2 regions of the Paenibacillus sp. FSL K6-1566 genome follow, and region 2 is predicted to be linked to the other one. Evidence: riboswitches for the same ligand, from Rfam matches in the RefSeq annotation. Region 2 holds a riboswitch; the other holds the start of a gene.
The links. Region 2 has a riboswitch for cyclic di-AMP ahead of NST08_RS00495 (C40 family peptidase). Riboswitches for the same ligand answer to the same signal wherever they lie in the genome.
Positions count from the first base shown of each region.

Region 1: it holds a riboswitch for cyclic di-AMP, as region 2 does, so the genes downstream of both, NST08_RS24485 (TrkH family potassium uptake protein) here and NST08_RS00495 (C40 family peptidase) in region 2, are expected to answer to the same signal.

Region 1 covers NZ_JBBOSR010000001.1:5,487,150-5,494,511, reverse strand. Annotated here, with positions in the region: gene uvrC (excinuclease ABC subunit UvrC) at 1-991, shown strand, start outside; gene NST08_RS24490 (CPBP family intramembrane glutamic endopeptidase) at 963-2,651, opposite strand; cyclic di-AMP (ydaO/yuaA leader) riboswitch at 2,943-3,089, shown strand; gene NST08_RS24485 (TrkH family potassium uptake protein) at 3,165-4,493, shown strand; gene NST08_RS24480 (potassium channel family protein) at 4,510-5,184, shown strand; gene NST08_RS24475 (LysR family transcriptional regulator) at 5,206-6,132, opposite strand; gene NST08_RS24470 (succinate dehydrogenase cytochrome b558 subunit) at 6,396-7,064, shown strand; gene sdhA (succinate dehydrogenase flavoprotein subunit) at 7,304-7,362, shown strand, end outside.
Region 2 covers NZ_JBBOSR010000001.1:100,482-107,843, reverse strand. Annotated here, with positions in the region: gene NST08_RS00505 (M1 family metallopeptidase) at 1-1,750, shown strand, start outside; gene NST08_RS00500 (hypothetical protein) at 1,762-2,589, shown strand; cyclic di-AMP (ydaO/yuaA leader) riboswitch at 2,927-3,066, shown strand; gene NST08_RS00495 (C40 family peptidase) at 3,071-3,544, shown strand; gene NST08_RS00490 (GNAT family N-acetyltransferase) at 3,924-4,424, shown strand; gene NST08_RS00485 (c-type cytochrome) at 4,585-4,941, shown strand; gene NST08_RS00480 (4a-hydroxytetrahydrobiopterin dehydratase) at 5,057-5,371, opposite strand; gene NST08_RS00475 (hypothetical protein) at 5,480-5,773, opposite strand; gene motA (flagellar motor stator protein MotA) at 5,963-6,763, shown strand; gene motB (flagellar motor protein MotB) at 6,747-7,362, shown strand, end outside.

The DNA of each region.
Region 1 (7,362 bases), 5.4 Mb from region 2:
AGCAGTCGCTGAGGACCCGTCCGGCTCAGGTTCGGCCGGCGGTCCGGAAAGCCCCGGGCAAGGGGAGGAGGCCGAACGTCTGGCCGCCGCGACAAAAGCCGAGAACGAGCGGGCGGAGGCTGCCGGCCTGGTGGACGCCGCCGGAGGTGCAGCTGCCTTGCAGGAATGGCTCGGCGTTAAGGTGCATGTGCCGCAGCGCGGCTTAAAGCGCCAGATGGTCGGGATGGCGATTGAAAATGCAAAGGTTGCGCTGGATGAGAAATTCCGCTTAATCGAACGAGATGAGGAGCGGACATCGATTGCCGCGGCCAATCTCGGCGAAGTGATCGGCATCGAATCCCTGAACCGGATCGAGGCGTTTGACAACTCGAACATACAGGGAACGAATCCGGTTTCGGCGATGGTCGTGTTTACAAACGGGAAACCGGATAAGAAGGAATACCGGAAGTACAAAATCCGCACCGTGCAGGGGCCGGATGATTACGAGACGATGCGTGAGGTCATCCGGAGACGGTACGAGCGGGTGCTGAAGGAGAATCTGCCGCTGCCGGACCTGATCGTGGTCGACGGCGGCAGGGGACAGATATCGGCTGCGATCGATGTGCTGGAGAATGAGCTGGGACTGTTTATTCCGGTCTGCGGGCTTGTGAAGGATGCCAAGCATAGAACGGCGCAGCTGATGGTCGGCGATCCGCCGCAGCCGGTGTCCCTGCCGCGGGACAGCCAGGAGTTCTATCTGCTTCAGCGCATCCAGGATGAGGTCCACCGGTTTGCGATCTCCTTCCATCGAGAGCAGCGCGGCAAATCGATGGTTTCGTCCAAGCTGGACTCGATCCCGGGCATCGGCGAGAAGCGGCGGAAGCTGCTGCTGAAGCATTTCGGCTCGATCAAAAAAATAAAAGAGGCTTCAGTCGAAGACTTTAAGCCCCTTTCGATCGGTGAAAAATTAGCTACAGATATACTCAATGCCCTTCGTGATGAGGAGTCGTGACATACGGCTTCTCTTTTTTTGTTGGATTCAAGCGATAGATCACGTAAGCCACGATTGCCGGCAGCACCATATAGAACAGGCCGATTAGCACATTAGGGGTCCCTTGAAGCATGACCAGGCTGATTCCCATGAGAATGCTGTTGAAGACGACATGCGAGAACATGGCCGCAATATATCCGTATTTCAGGAAAATATAGCTGAACAGCAGGCCGATAATGACCAGCTCAATCGGGCGGGATACGACTGGGTAAATCGGATACAGCGTATGGCCGAGCGCCCAGATGATCGAGGTGATCAAACTCGCGACAAAGGTGCTGCGCACGATTTTCTTCACCATTCTAATGCCGAACAGCCGGTACACCGCTTCCTCCGAAATGCCTGCCAGCCAAGCCATCAGCGGAAACAGCCATGGATAGAGCATGTTGTAAGGCGACTGCGAGGCATCGGTCGTGGACCAGGTGTTCAAGGTCAGGCCGAGCGCGATGAAGATCAAGGACTGAATGCCGAGCAGAATGAGGGCCCACAAATAGCCCACCTTCATGCTTTCCAAGACATAGCGGCCGTACCCGGGCTCCTTGGCACGCGGCCACGGATTAAGCCCGTCTTCCTTCCGCCATAGACCGCTTCCGCCGACAAGCGAGAAATAGAGCAAGGCGGAGAAGACGAGGGAGTAGATGGCGTAGAAGATCATCATCCCGATGATGCCGGTCTCGGACATTCCTTGTGCCTTAAAGACCGGAACCAGGTTGTACGTATTCAGCATCTGGATGACAAACAACAGGACGGACAGCAGGATACCGCGCTTAAACGAGGTATAGGCTCTGGTCTTGACGCTGTAGACGATGGCCAGGATACCGAGCACAAGCGTAAACAAACCGTACCCGACCAGCGTCAGCAGCGTTGCATCCTGCGTCTGCTTGTTCACATAGGCAGCATGCGCTGCCGGAACCGAGAACGCGGGCTCGAAGGAACGCAGTGTCCCATGTTCAAAGGTAAATGCCAGCTGCAGCCTCGAATCCCCGATGGCGGCTTCCGTGACGGTATATCTCAGCTTAGGTTCGCCTTCCCGGGTAGAAAGCTGCAGCTGCGTCGCATCGTATCCGGCCCACTTGAGCCACGGCTCCGCGAGCGCCTGCTTCTCGGCCAGCGTCATGCCTTCCTCAACCAGAAGCAGCATTTGCTTCCGGACCTCCCCTTGATTCAGCTCGATCCTGTCGTAACTGGAGCGGGCGGAATCATAGGAGAATCCCGCGATGCCGGCATTCTGCATATGCACATCCACGTTCAGCGCATCGCCACCCGGCAAGGTGAAGCGGACGCGGTATACGTCATATGGGTATTTGGCTTCGTAATTCTTGTTATACTCCTTTAGCTTCTTTTCCTTGGCCAAATATCCGTACAGCTCGGAGTTGGACTGGTATGTAACAAGGGGGTCTTGCCCTTCGGAAGCAGGAAACCCTAAACGTTCGCGAGCGAACCGTGACGCCGCTTGCGCAGCCTCATCCTTGGAAATGATTTGCGGATAGGGCGTATCGGTCGACTCGAAGGAAGTGGATGGGAGTACCTGGAATATAAGAAACAGGATCAGACCGATGATGGCCGGTGCGATAAGCTTCTTTAGGTTAGGTGTCAGCTTCAGGGGCTCTTCGGCACGGTTCATGAAATTCCTCCTCTTAATTTTAGTGCTTTCCGATATGAATAACCGGCCCCGCAAAAAGCGGATCATAGAGTCAATATAACATACATATGAAGAACAAGCCCTGCTTATCCCAAAGGGCCAATAATGAAATAAAACGCTGAAAATGAATGAAAGGTTTCGAAAACGTTAGAGAACCATATCCTTGTACTCTTGAATATGCCCAATTCGCGCTCATTTAAAGACTTTTTGGTAAAAAAACGACGTTGGGTTCGCTTCCGGATTGCGTTATAATCACATCATGCTTCAAGGAACCGAATAAACCAGCCGAATTTCGTAATGAGAACGGGGGAACCATGTAATTGGGGTGAATTTCATGATCTCTTTCGGATCATGGATAGGGCGGCCTGTGATAATGCCCGAATCCGTCAGCTAACCTCGTAGGCTGTTGCACAGGAACCAGACCGTGAAGGGCACTGTTTTCCAGTGTCTTTTTTCTTTGATTTTTTTGGAGAAGGTGAAACTTTGAACTCAAAAATGAAGTGGCTTAAGCTGTCACCTCCGCAGATCCTTGCGCTCGGTTTTGCGGCGGCGATCCTGGTCGGTACCATTCTGCTCATGCTGCCCGTATCCAGCAGGACCGGCGAACCGATCAGCGGGATTGACGCCATGTTTACGGCGGCTTCCGCCGTCTGTCTGACCGGGCTTGTTGTCGTGGATACAGGCACAAGCTTCAGTGCTTTCGGACATACGGTGATCCTTCTGCTCATTCAACTCAGCGGGCTCGGGTTTATGACGATGGCAACCCTGTTCGCCCTGGTATTCAAGCGGAGGATATCGCTCAAGGACCGGCTTGTTCTGCAGGAAGCGATGAATCAGTCCTCCATCGAAGGGATCGTTCGTTTGATCCGGCGGGTGTTTATCTATTCCTTGACCTTCGAGGCGTGCGCTGCCGTACTGTTTACACTGCGCTGGGCATGGGATATGCCTATTGGAAAAGCCCTCTATTTTGGGGTGTTCCATTCCGTTTCGCTGTTTAACAATGCAGGCTTCGATCTGTTCGGTGATTTTCATAGTCTCACGGATTATGTCGATGATCCGTTGGTAAACATCGTATCCATGCTGTTGATCATATCCGGCGGCATCGGGTTCGTTGTATTATCCGATTTGATCGATTTCCGTCAAAAAAGGAAGCTGTCGCTTCACTCCAAGGTCGTTCTCTCGATGTCGGGGGCGTTGATCTTCATCGGGGCGATCATCATATTTATTTTTGAGTTCACCAATCCGTTAACGCTGGGCTCCTTGGACGGGGGAGGTAAAGTGCTCGCCTCGTTCTTCCAATCGGTCAGTCCGCGAACAGCGGGCGCGAATTCGATTGATATCGGCGGCCTAAGGCAAGCTACGCAATTTTTCATTATTATACTTATGTTTATCGGAGCGTCGCCGGGATCGACCGGGGGCGGAATCAAGACGACAACCTTTATGGTGATGGTAGGGGCCGTATTCGCAATGATGAGAGGGCGTGAGGACATCGTCTTATTCCGGTTTCGCCTCGCTCAGGAGCGGGTCTTAAAGGCGTTAACGATTGCGCTTCTTGCGCTGCTGCTCGTATTGACGGTATCCATGATCCTGTCCACGACAGAGGATGCGGATTTCCTGGAGATTCTATTCGAAACGACCTCGGCCTTCGGTACCGTCGGCTTGTCGATGGGATTAACGCCGGATTTGACGGTGTTCGGCAAAATATTGATCAGCTTAACGATGTTTGCCGGACGTCTAGGTCCGCTGACGCTGGCTTATGCACTCGGTCCGAAAAAGGGTAAAGAATTGTATCGTCATCCGGAAGGCAAAATGATTATTGGATAAGGAGTATAGGAGAGACATGAAACCAAAGCAATTTGCAGTGATCGGTTTGGGGCGGTTCGGCTCGAGTCTGGCACTGGAACTAATGGAACTAGGCTATGAGGTTCTCGGCATTGACCGGAACGAAGAGGTCGTCGAGGATATGAGCGAGTATCTGACCCATACGGTGGTCGCCGATGCTACGGATGAGGAGATGCTGAAATCGCTCGGCATCCGCAACTTCGACTGCGGGATCGTCGCGATCGGAGACGATATCCAGATGAGCATTCTGTCCGCCATCCTGCTCAAGGAGCTTGGCGTATCGACCGTCGTGGCCAAAGCGATTTCCGTGCTGCACGGCCGGGCGCTGCAGAAGCTGGGTGTGGACCGGGTCATCTTCCCCGAACGGGATATGGGAATCCGTGTGGCTCACCAGCTGGTTACGCCGAATCTGCTCGACTATATCGAATTATCTAAGGATTATTTGATCGTGGAAATGACGGTAACCGATTGTATGGACGGCAAGACGTTAAGCGAACTGAACACGCGCGTCCGTTACGGTGTCACGGTGGTCGCCCTCAACAAGCGATCCGGCATTATCGTCGCGCCGACGGCGATGGACGTGGTCAACGCCGGCGATGTTATGGTCGTCATCGGCTCCAACGACAATGTGGAGCGGTTTGAGACGGAAGTCGTGAATCTGCAGCAGAAATAATATAAAAAAACCTGACGATCTCTAGGTCGTCAGGTTTTTTCGCTGCTTCTCTTCCGCAAGGCTTCGGAAGAGCACCTCGGTTTCGTTAATCCAGCGGCGGGCGGCGCTGCTAAGCTCTGAAGCATCCCCGTAAATCAGCGAGGTCGTCCGCCGCGTCTCCATGAGCGCGGGGATGTGAATGTCCACAAGCCCGTTGTCGGAGAGCAGCTGCGGACGGAGGTATGATTTCGGAAGCAGGGCCGCTGCTTTGCAGGTCGGGATCAAGCGGACGATCGCTTCGAAGGAATCGATCTCCATCCGAATATCGGGCATGATGCCCCACCGGTGAAACAGGTCGTCCGTCAGCTTACGGTACCAGGTTCCGGTCGAGAAAATAATCATCGGAAGCCCCTGGAGGTGCTCGACCTCGACATCCCCCAGCTCCGCCAGCGGATGGACGGCGGGAATGACGAGCTCCAGATGATCGTCAAACAGGGGAATGCAGTTTAGTCCCGGTTGGTTGATGGAAGAGGCGACGATGCCGACATCCACCCGTTTATCCCTTACATAAGAAACGATCTCATGGGTTTTGCCGGTAATCAGCTTGATTTCCGCGGCGGGATGCCGCTCCATGAACGCGTTGACGAGCGGGGGCAGCGTCGTCTGCAGCGTCGTCAGGCTCGCGCCCAGATTAATCGAGATCTGCTCCCCTTCCCGATAGTGGGCGAGCGTCTGCATGAGCTTCAGCTGCTGCTGGCGCTGCTCCAGCGCAAAGGTATATACGATCTGTCCGATCGACGTCAGCTCAAGGCGCTTGCCGCGCCGGTTGAACAGGGGCAGGCCGAGCTCGTCTTCGAGCTTGGCGATCTTCCGCGAGAGCGCAGGCTGGGACAGGTTCAGCAGCTTGGATGCTTTATTGATGCTGGATTGTTCCACCACAACGGCAAACATGTCCAGATCTTCGAACATGATATTCCTCCATTATATATAGGATGGTGTTCCAATATCTCCTTATGCGTATAGATTATAACGATTAATAATTATATTGCAATTCCCTTATAAGAAAAAAAGGAGTAACATGAAACATGACACAGGATGTTCACACGTTTGTGGAAAAAGGGAACATTTTGTCGTTGCACGCGAAAAGCACAGTGTAAGTAAGTGTAATTGTTCCGTAAATAGGAAAGAGTGAAATTGAAAACGCTGCACATTGGAAAGGGGAACGTCAACTGATGAAAGGGTATTATTCCAGAAAGCTGCATTCCTTACTCGGTGTCATACCGCTTGGAGCATTTCTGCTCAGCCACATGATATCCAACTTTCAGGCTTTCGAGGGTGGAAAGGAAGGCTTCAAGGGAGCCGTGAATTTACTGAACAGCTTGCCTCTAATCTTCTTCCTTGAGCTGTTCTTGATCTGGCTGCCGCTGATGTACCACGGCATTTACGGTCTGTACATTGCGTATCAGGCCAAAAACAACATCGGCAATTACAATTATGAGCGGAACATCCGTTTTACCGTTCAGCGGATTACCGGGGTTATTACGTTCGTATTTGTGATCTGGCATATGTACGACACCCGTTTTCAGATCATGATCGGCAAGATCACCCATGATGATCTGGGTGCCGTCATGCACGATATCGTGAGCAATCCTGTATTATTTGTTCTGTATATTATCGGCGTTGTATCGGCTACGTTCCACTTCGCGAACGGCCTGTGGGCATTCCTCGTCAGCTGGGGCATTACCGTCGGCCCGCGCGCGCAGCGAGTATCCACATACATTTGCATGGGCTTGTTCGTATTTATGAGCGTCCTGTTTATCCTTGCGATGACCGGATTCAGAAATTCCGAGTTCCAGGCTGCAGAAGCAGCGATCGATGTAGTTAAGACAGTCATGAGTTAAAGTGCAAGTTCAAAAAGCCGGTTTTTCAGCACCGAGAAGGTTGGATGAAGCTAGGGACTGAAGAGCGGAGCGTACGTTTTGGGTACGTGAGCACTTGAAATGTTTCCGCAGGAAACATGCTTCGGAAGCTTCTACTTAGGCCCGGCTGAGTTCAAGATTCGATGCCGAGTTACATCTTGATACACTACGTGATCAAAAGACGACTTTTTGAACAACCTCTTAAAGGAGTGAACGTATAAATGGCAGCATCTAATATTATCGTAGTGGGCGGCGGCCTTGCCGGACTGATGGCAACCAT
Region 2 (7,362 bases):
GCCTGAACAAAACAAGCTGAAAGGCAAGCAGACCGTCACCTGGACCCATCCTGGCAAAAGAAGCGTGAATGAGCTCTACTTCCATTTATACCCGAACGCCTTTGCATCCGATGAAACGACGTTCATGAAGGAGTCCGGAGGCAGGCTTCGATCCGATCCGATGCCCGAGAACGGCTATGGGTCGATGAAGATTACGAACGTGAAAACGACCGAGGGCCTGGGCCTGACGCAACGACTGCAGTTTGTTCAGCCGGATGACGGGAACATCAAAGATCAAAGTCTTGCCAAACTCCGGTTGCCCAAGCCTGTAAAAGGCGGAGAGAGTATAACCCTGCATTTGGAGTTTGAGGTAGAGCTGCCGAAGATTTTCGCGCGCATGGGCCGGACCGAGGATTTTGTCATGGCTGGCCAGTGGTTTCCCAAGATATCGGTATACGAGCCTGCCGGCACGCGGGGAAGAACCCAGGAAGGCTGGAACTTACATCAGTATCACGGTAATTCGGAGTTTTACTCGAACTTCGGCATCTATAGCGTTCGGATTCGTGTACCCGAGGACTATATCGTAGCCGCTACCGGGTTCCCGACCAAGCCTGCGCAGAAAGCAAACGGAGAGAAAATTTACCAATTCTATGCGGATGACGTGCATGACTTCGCCTGGGCCGCCTCGCCGAACTTCGTGACGGCGGAAGAGGCTTACTCCGCTCCGGGTATCCCTGGCGTCCGGATCAAGCTGTACCTTGATCCGGCTCATAAGGATTTGAAGGAGCGTTATTTTGATACAGCCAAAACGGCGCTGTCCTCTTTCGGCAAATGGTACGGCTCCTATCCGTACTCCACATTATCCATCGTTGTCCCGCCTTATTCCGGCAACGGCGCAGGCGGCATGGAATACCCGACGCTGGTCACCGCCTTCGGAGCCAATAACGACTCGCCCGGATATGAGCTGGAGCGGACCGTCATCCATGAAATCGCCCACCAATATTTCTACGGCATCGTAGCCAATAACGAATTCGAAGAGGCATGGCTGGACGAGGCTTTTGCTTCCTATGCCGAGGAGAAGGTCATGGAGAAGCAGTACGGAATTACATCCAATACCGCGGCGCAAGGCGCATCCATTACGTCGCCTGAACCGCTTAAGATGGAGTCCTGGAAATACAGCTCGCATGAAAATTACGCACTCAACGTCTATACACGCGGCAAGCTGGTGCTCCAGGGCATCGAGCGACAAGTCGGATCCAAGACGATGGATAAAATCATGATGACCTACGCCAAAAAATTCCGCTTCAAGCATCCGACAACGACGGACTTCCAGAAGGTTGTTGAACAGGTTACCCAGTCCTCATGGCAGTCGTATTTCGATCAGTACGTTTACGGCAGCCAAATGGCTGACATCGCGATCGACCAGATCAAAACTAAAAATAAAGGCTCACAAGCGCACCCACGGTTTGTTTCGACCGTAAACATCACGAGCAAGGGCGGCGATGTTACCGATGTGCCGATTGTGTTCGCTTTTGAGGATGGCAAGCTTGTTGAGCGAACATGGAGCGGTAAGAACGGCAAAGTGACCTATACGCTGGAATACCATACACCGCTCGCCTGGGCCATGGTGGATCCGAAATATACCATCATGCTGGAGAATAAACACATGAATAACTATATGAAGGCTGGCATGGATCCGAAAGTCGTTACACGCTGGAATCTCGGCATTACCAAGCTCGTGGAGACGCTGTTCGGCAGCATGTCGTGGTGAGGGGGGAGCACATGAAAAGCTATGCAGGCCAAGGCTGGATCAGTGTTAAAGATCAATTATACGTCTCCATTCTACTGTTCTTGTACCGTCTTCTCTGGGGCTACTGTCTGTACAGACTCGTGAAATCCGCCGTCGTCCCGCTTTTGATGCGGTACCCGGATCCGGCTCCTAACGAGCTGAGCCGCCTCCTGTTCTTCTATGAGGGCGAAATGAGCTTGTCACTCAGCAATACGGTTCATACCTACGGCTGGATCCTTGCCGCTCTGCTCCTCGTCCGCATGGTGCTTACCCCGCTGATTCGCTCCGGCATCTTCTACAACCTCCATCAGGAGGCCCGTGGCGAACGCGGTCTGTTCTTCTTCATCGGCATGCGGAAGCATTGGAAATCGGTAACGGTGTTCTATCTCATCGAGCTTGTTCTTACGGTTGCGCCGGGTTACTGGATCATTCCCAAGGCTCTTCCGGCACTGCTCGGCTCCATTCAGGAGCCTTCCCAGCTGCTCCGGGTGCTGCCTTACGCGGCGGCCTGGTTCCTCTATACCTATGTTATTCGCCTTGTGCTGCTGTATATGCAGTTCGGGCATACCGGAGAGCTCGGTATGATCGCATCCGTCACGGCGCTCATACGCAAGCTGGGAACGGCTGTACTGCTGTCCATTTCTGTTGGTGGAGCCGCATTTGTCATTCTCCTGCTGTTCAGCTCGGCGTCCCTGTTCTGGGCGGGATTAATCGGACTCATCATTCAGCAAGCCTCCTATTTCCTGAACGGGCTCTTCCAAATATGGGGAATTTCTTCCCAATATCATTTATGGAGAGCGTCCGTAGCTTCAAATCCATAACGGTTACAAAAGTTACATTTCATTAACAACCATTCATCGTTTAAATGTGGTAAAAAGGTTGTAACCGGAAGCTAAAGCAGCCTCCGAAAAGGATAGATTTCGAACGATAACTTTCCCATCCAACCGGAATCCTCAACGTTCCCCTCCCATATTTATACAAAATCCCTGTCCCACTTCAATGTGGACAGGGATTTTTGTTAAAAAAACAACTTTCCTCGTTTGCCAAATTGTTAATACTCTGCTAAAATAACGAATATGTTAGTAACAACTTTGTCATTTTTATTGTAACTATTGTCATCATGTTAACATGTTGGAACGTCATATTGGGTACATCGACATCTTTTAAAAGCCGAATTCCCGTCTTCATACGGGAAGCGGGGGATCCGTTTTGGGTGAATTGATCTCGCTAGAGAGGGATCATAGGGGACCTTCAACCGAACCCTTAAGCTAACCTCGCAGGCAATGGAAGGAGCTTTTTGTTTTGAAGAAGAAGTTAACAGCCATCTCTTTAGGCTTGGCCCTTGCGCTCACGATTGGAACCGGTAGCGCTTTCGCGGATTCCAAGTTGAATACCGTTATCAAACCAACCATCGGTGTCTCTTATAAAACCGGCGGAACCACTACAAAGGGTTTTGATTGCTCCGGATTCACCAGCTATATTTACAAGAAGCTGGGCCTCACCCTGCCGCGCACTTCTGCAGCACAATACAAGGTAGGTACCGCGGTATCGAAGAGCAACCTGAAGGCCGGGGATCTCGTATTCTTTAATACTTCCGGCAGAGGCGTTTCCCATGTTGGCATTTATGTCGGTGGCGGGAAGTTCGCCCATTCTTCCTCCTCGCGCGGCGTCATCGTTAGCCCGCTCAGCCAGAGCTACTACGCGAAGCGTTATGTAGGCGCGAAGAGAATCATGAGCCAAAGCACGTACAAGTCCCTTGCCGTGAACTACAATTAATTGACTGTACCGTAATTTTTCTGAATGTCCATAAGCCCTGGAGCATGAGATGTGCCGATCTCACCCAGCGGCTTTTTTTCTATAATTTTTCGTCTATACCTCTATAACGTTTCAGGCCATGGAAAAGTTCTATGTTTTTCGGAAAATCCAAAAATATTTTTTCATTCTGTATGCTCAAAGCCACCAACAAGATTCGGCCAATCCGAGCGCTTACATTTTATTTACCCTTCCAGAATTAACCTAAACAGCAATACGAATAAACAATCGAAAATTTTTTAGCTTCAGTTTCGTTTCCCCCTGCGCTATTATCTTTGCAATCCCGCTCAGCAGCATGTATTCTCTCTCTAACGGAATTGTTTTGAATGAGAGGAGTATTTACATGGAGGCGAATTTACCCTCGTTTCATACCGTGGTCATGCAGGAAGCCCATGCCGCTGAAATTTGCACCTGGTCCTATCCCCCGCCCTATAATATATATGGCTTTCTTCCTTGGGAGCAGATGAAGGGACTAGGGGTGGAATTCGGGGATCCCGGCATCCGCCTGCAGCAATACCTGTCCGTGCTGGATGAGCAGGATCAGCTCTGGGGGTTTGCCCAGCTATTCCCTATGGCAGGCGTTACGCGTCTAGGCCTGGGCATGCGGCCTGATTGGTGCGGCCGGGGAATGGGTAAACGGTTCGTGCAGGCAATTGTGGATGAGGCGAAGCGGCGCCGTCCTTCGGACGAGATTGATCTTGAGGTGCTTACCTGGAATGAACGGGCTATCCGGACTTACCGGAAGGCTGGCTTTTACATTGCCGATACGTACGAACGCCTTACGCCGACGGGCATGGCGCCTTTTTATTGCATGGTGTATGACCCGATGGCCAATGAGGAATAGTAGTCTTGTCTATATGAAAAAGTACAATTTTGTGTACTTTTTATGAAGGCAGGCTTGAACATTGCTTTTTTTGTCACAACTGGCTATGATGTGTAAGGATGTTGGTTTATAATGAAGACAAGTGCAAAAGTGCAGTATACATAGAAAGGACGATATGACGATGCAAAAATGGATCATGAGCGGACTGTTCTTCGTCGCATGTGCGTTGGCTATTGCGCTGATGTTTACGCTTCCAGGCAAGGAGCAGGTGGCGCAGGAAGAGAAGCCAACCATGCCGGAGGTTACTTTGGATGCCGCTGCGGCTGAAGCTACATTGAAAGCCAGCTGTATCTCCTGCCATGGCGATCAGCTCCAGGGCGGTGCAGGTCCGGCTCTGAATCAAGTAGGCGGACATATGGATGCGAACGCAATCTTTAACGTAGTTACCAAGGGACGTAAAGGAATGCCTTCCTTTAAGGATCAGCTGAAGCCTGAGGAAATTGCAAACATCGCGCTCTACCTTGCTGAGAAAAAATAATCCATCAGCTCTTATTACGCAAAACACGCTTGGATCCCCAGACTGCTGTTTGGATCCAAGCGTGTTTTTTAATTCTCGGGCCTAACGCTTCTGCAGCTGCCCGAATCTACATTGCCTATTCCGGATCCTTCAGATCCTTGGATCGGCTCTTCTCATAAACTTCGTTAAATTGCTGGGCCTCCTTGATGTCGACGGCCGTTATTCCGCCGTCATCCCATGACGTCAGGCGCAGCGTCACCGTTTTATAATCAATGGTGATGTAGGGGTGATGTCCGAAAGCTTCCGAAATCGCTGCCACCTCATCAACAAAGGCGATTCCCTTCATGAAGGAGGAAAAGGTGTACTTGCGTACAATCCATCTCCCCTGTTCAAATTCCCAGCCTTCAAGCTTCTCTAGATGAGCCTCCACTTCCTGCTGCGTATAAAGCATCATTATATTCCTCCCCGAAAAAAACCTTTCATAAGCCGATTGTTACGTCCTTAGGGCTTCTTCCATCTATTTTATTCCATGCTTCATTCCTTGATAACCAACCCTGGCTTACACGAGCGCTACGAATGCCAGCTCTTCCTCACCGATCAAAATATGTATCCGATGATTCGTCCGATCATGCATGACAACCCCGCTGCCGACCGTAATGACCGGCTCTGTGCCCAAGGCATAGAACAGATCCTCCGCCAGCGCCTCATGAACCTCGGCCTGCTCGGCATCCTCCAGCCTGCCCCAATCCTCCGGATCCATTTCAAAGAAGACATAGCTGTCAGGAATACGCCCAACGGCTTCCGTTAATTCGGTCAGAATTTCGCCGTAATCCCTTCCGTGCTTTACGCCCATCTCCATCACTCCTTCCTGCCATGCTAAGCTTCGATTACTCTTCCTTCTATTATACCGGAAATTACAACTAAAAAAAAAAGCCCGATCTGACGATAAATAGGATAACGCCCCGTAAAGGCGCGCGGTTCGCCGCAAGAGCCGCTAAAAACGAATGGATTCGTTATTTATTTCTCACGGATGAGGTGTAGCATGGAAATTTCAACACTTATAGGTTTGATTCTCGGGCTTATCGCGGTGCTGGTGGGCATGATCCTCAAGGGTGCCTCCATCGCGTCTTTGATTAATCCGGCAGCTTACTTAATCATTCTTGGCGGAACTGCCGCAACTTTATTCATCGGTTTCCCTCTTTCGGAACTGAAGAAAATTCCCAAGCTGATCAAAATGACCTTTGTGAAGCAGCAGCTGATGGACAAGACGGATATGATCAAGCTGTTTATGGAATGGGCTTCCATCACTCGCCGTGAAGGATTGCTTGCCCTGGAAACCAAAGTCGAAGAAATTGATGACGGCTTCCTGCGCAATGGCATGCGGATGATCATCGACGGCAACGATCAGGAATTCGTTCGCGACGTGCTGATGGAAGACATCAATGCCACCGAAGAGCGCCATCGTTCCGGGGCTTTGATCTTCTCCCAGGCCGGTATGTACGCTCCGTCGCTCGGGGTTCTCGGCGCTGTTATCGGTCTGATCGCAGCCCTTAGCCACATGGAAGACATGGGCGAGCTGGCCCACGCGATCGGTGCTGCGTTCATTGCCACCCTGCTTGGTATTTTTACAGGTTATGTTATCTGCCATCCGATTGCAAATAAACTGAAGCGTCTGTCGAAACGCGAGGTGGAAATCCGCCTTATGATGGTCGAGGGCCTGCTGTCCATTCAGTCGGGTGTGTCCACGATCGCCATTAACCAGAAGCTGTCCGTGTTCCTGACACCGTCCGAGCGTGCTCAGCTTGATGAGAGGGAGGCTGGTTCTAGTGAGCAAGAAGACTAGACACGAGCCGCACGAAGAGCATGCTGATGAATCCTGGCTTCTCCCTTATGCCGACTTGCTGACGCTCCTGCTTGCGTTATTCCTTGTGCTCTACGCCATGAGCGCGACCGATGCGCGCAAATTCCAGGAGATGAGCGAGGCCTTCAGCATTGCCCTGACGGGCGGTACCGGCGTGCTGGATTACAGCAAGACCCAGCCAAGCGACGATCCCCCTGATGTTAAGGATCATAAAGCGACAGCACCCACCATTCCCGCACCGACTGCCGACCAACGACGGGCTGAGCTGATGCGTCAGGAGCAAGAGGAGCTGGAGCAGCTCAAGAAGCAGATCGATAATTATATTAAAAATAACGGGCTAACCTCCGAGCTAAGCACCAAGCTCAACCATTCCCAGCTCGTGCTGACGATTCGCGACAACGCGCTGTTCCCGTCAGGGGAAGCTGTCGTGAAGCCGGAGGCCCGCAAGCTGGCTGAGGCCATCTCGCAAATGCTTCAAAAGTTCCCGGATTATGAAATTATCGTATCCGGTCATACCGACAATGTTCCGATCTCCAATAGCAAATACCCGTCAAACTGGGATCTGAGCTCGGACCGCGCGC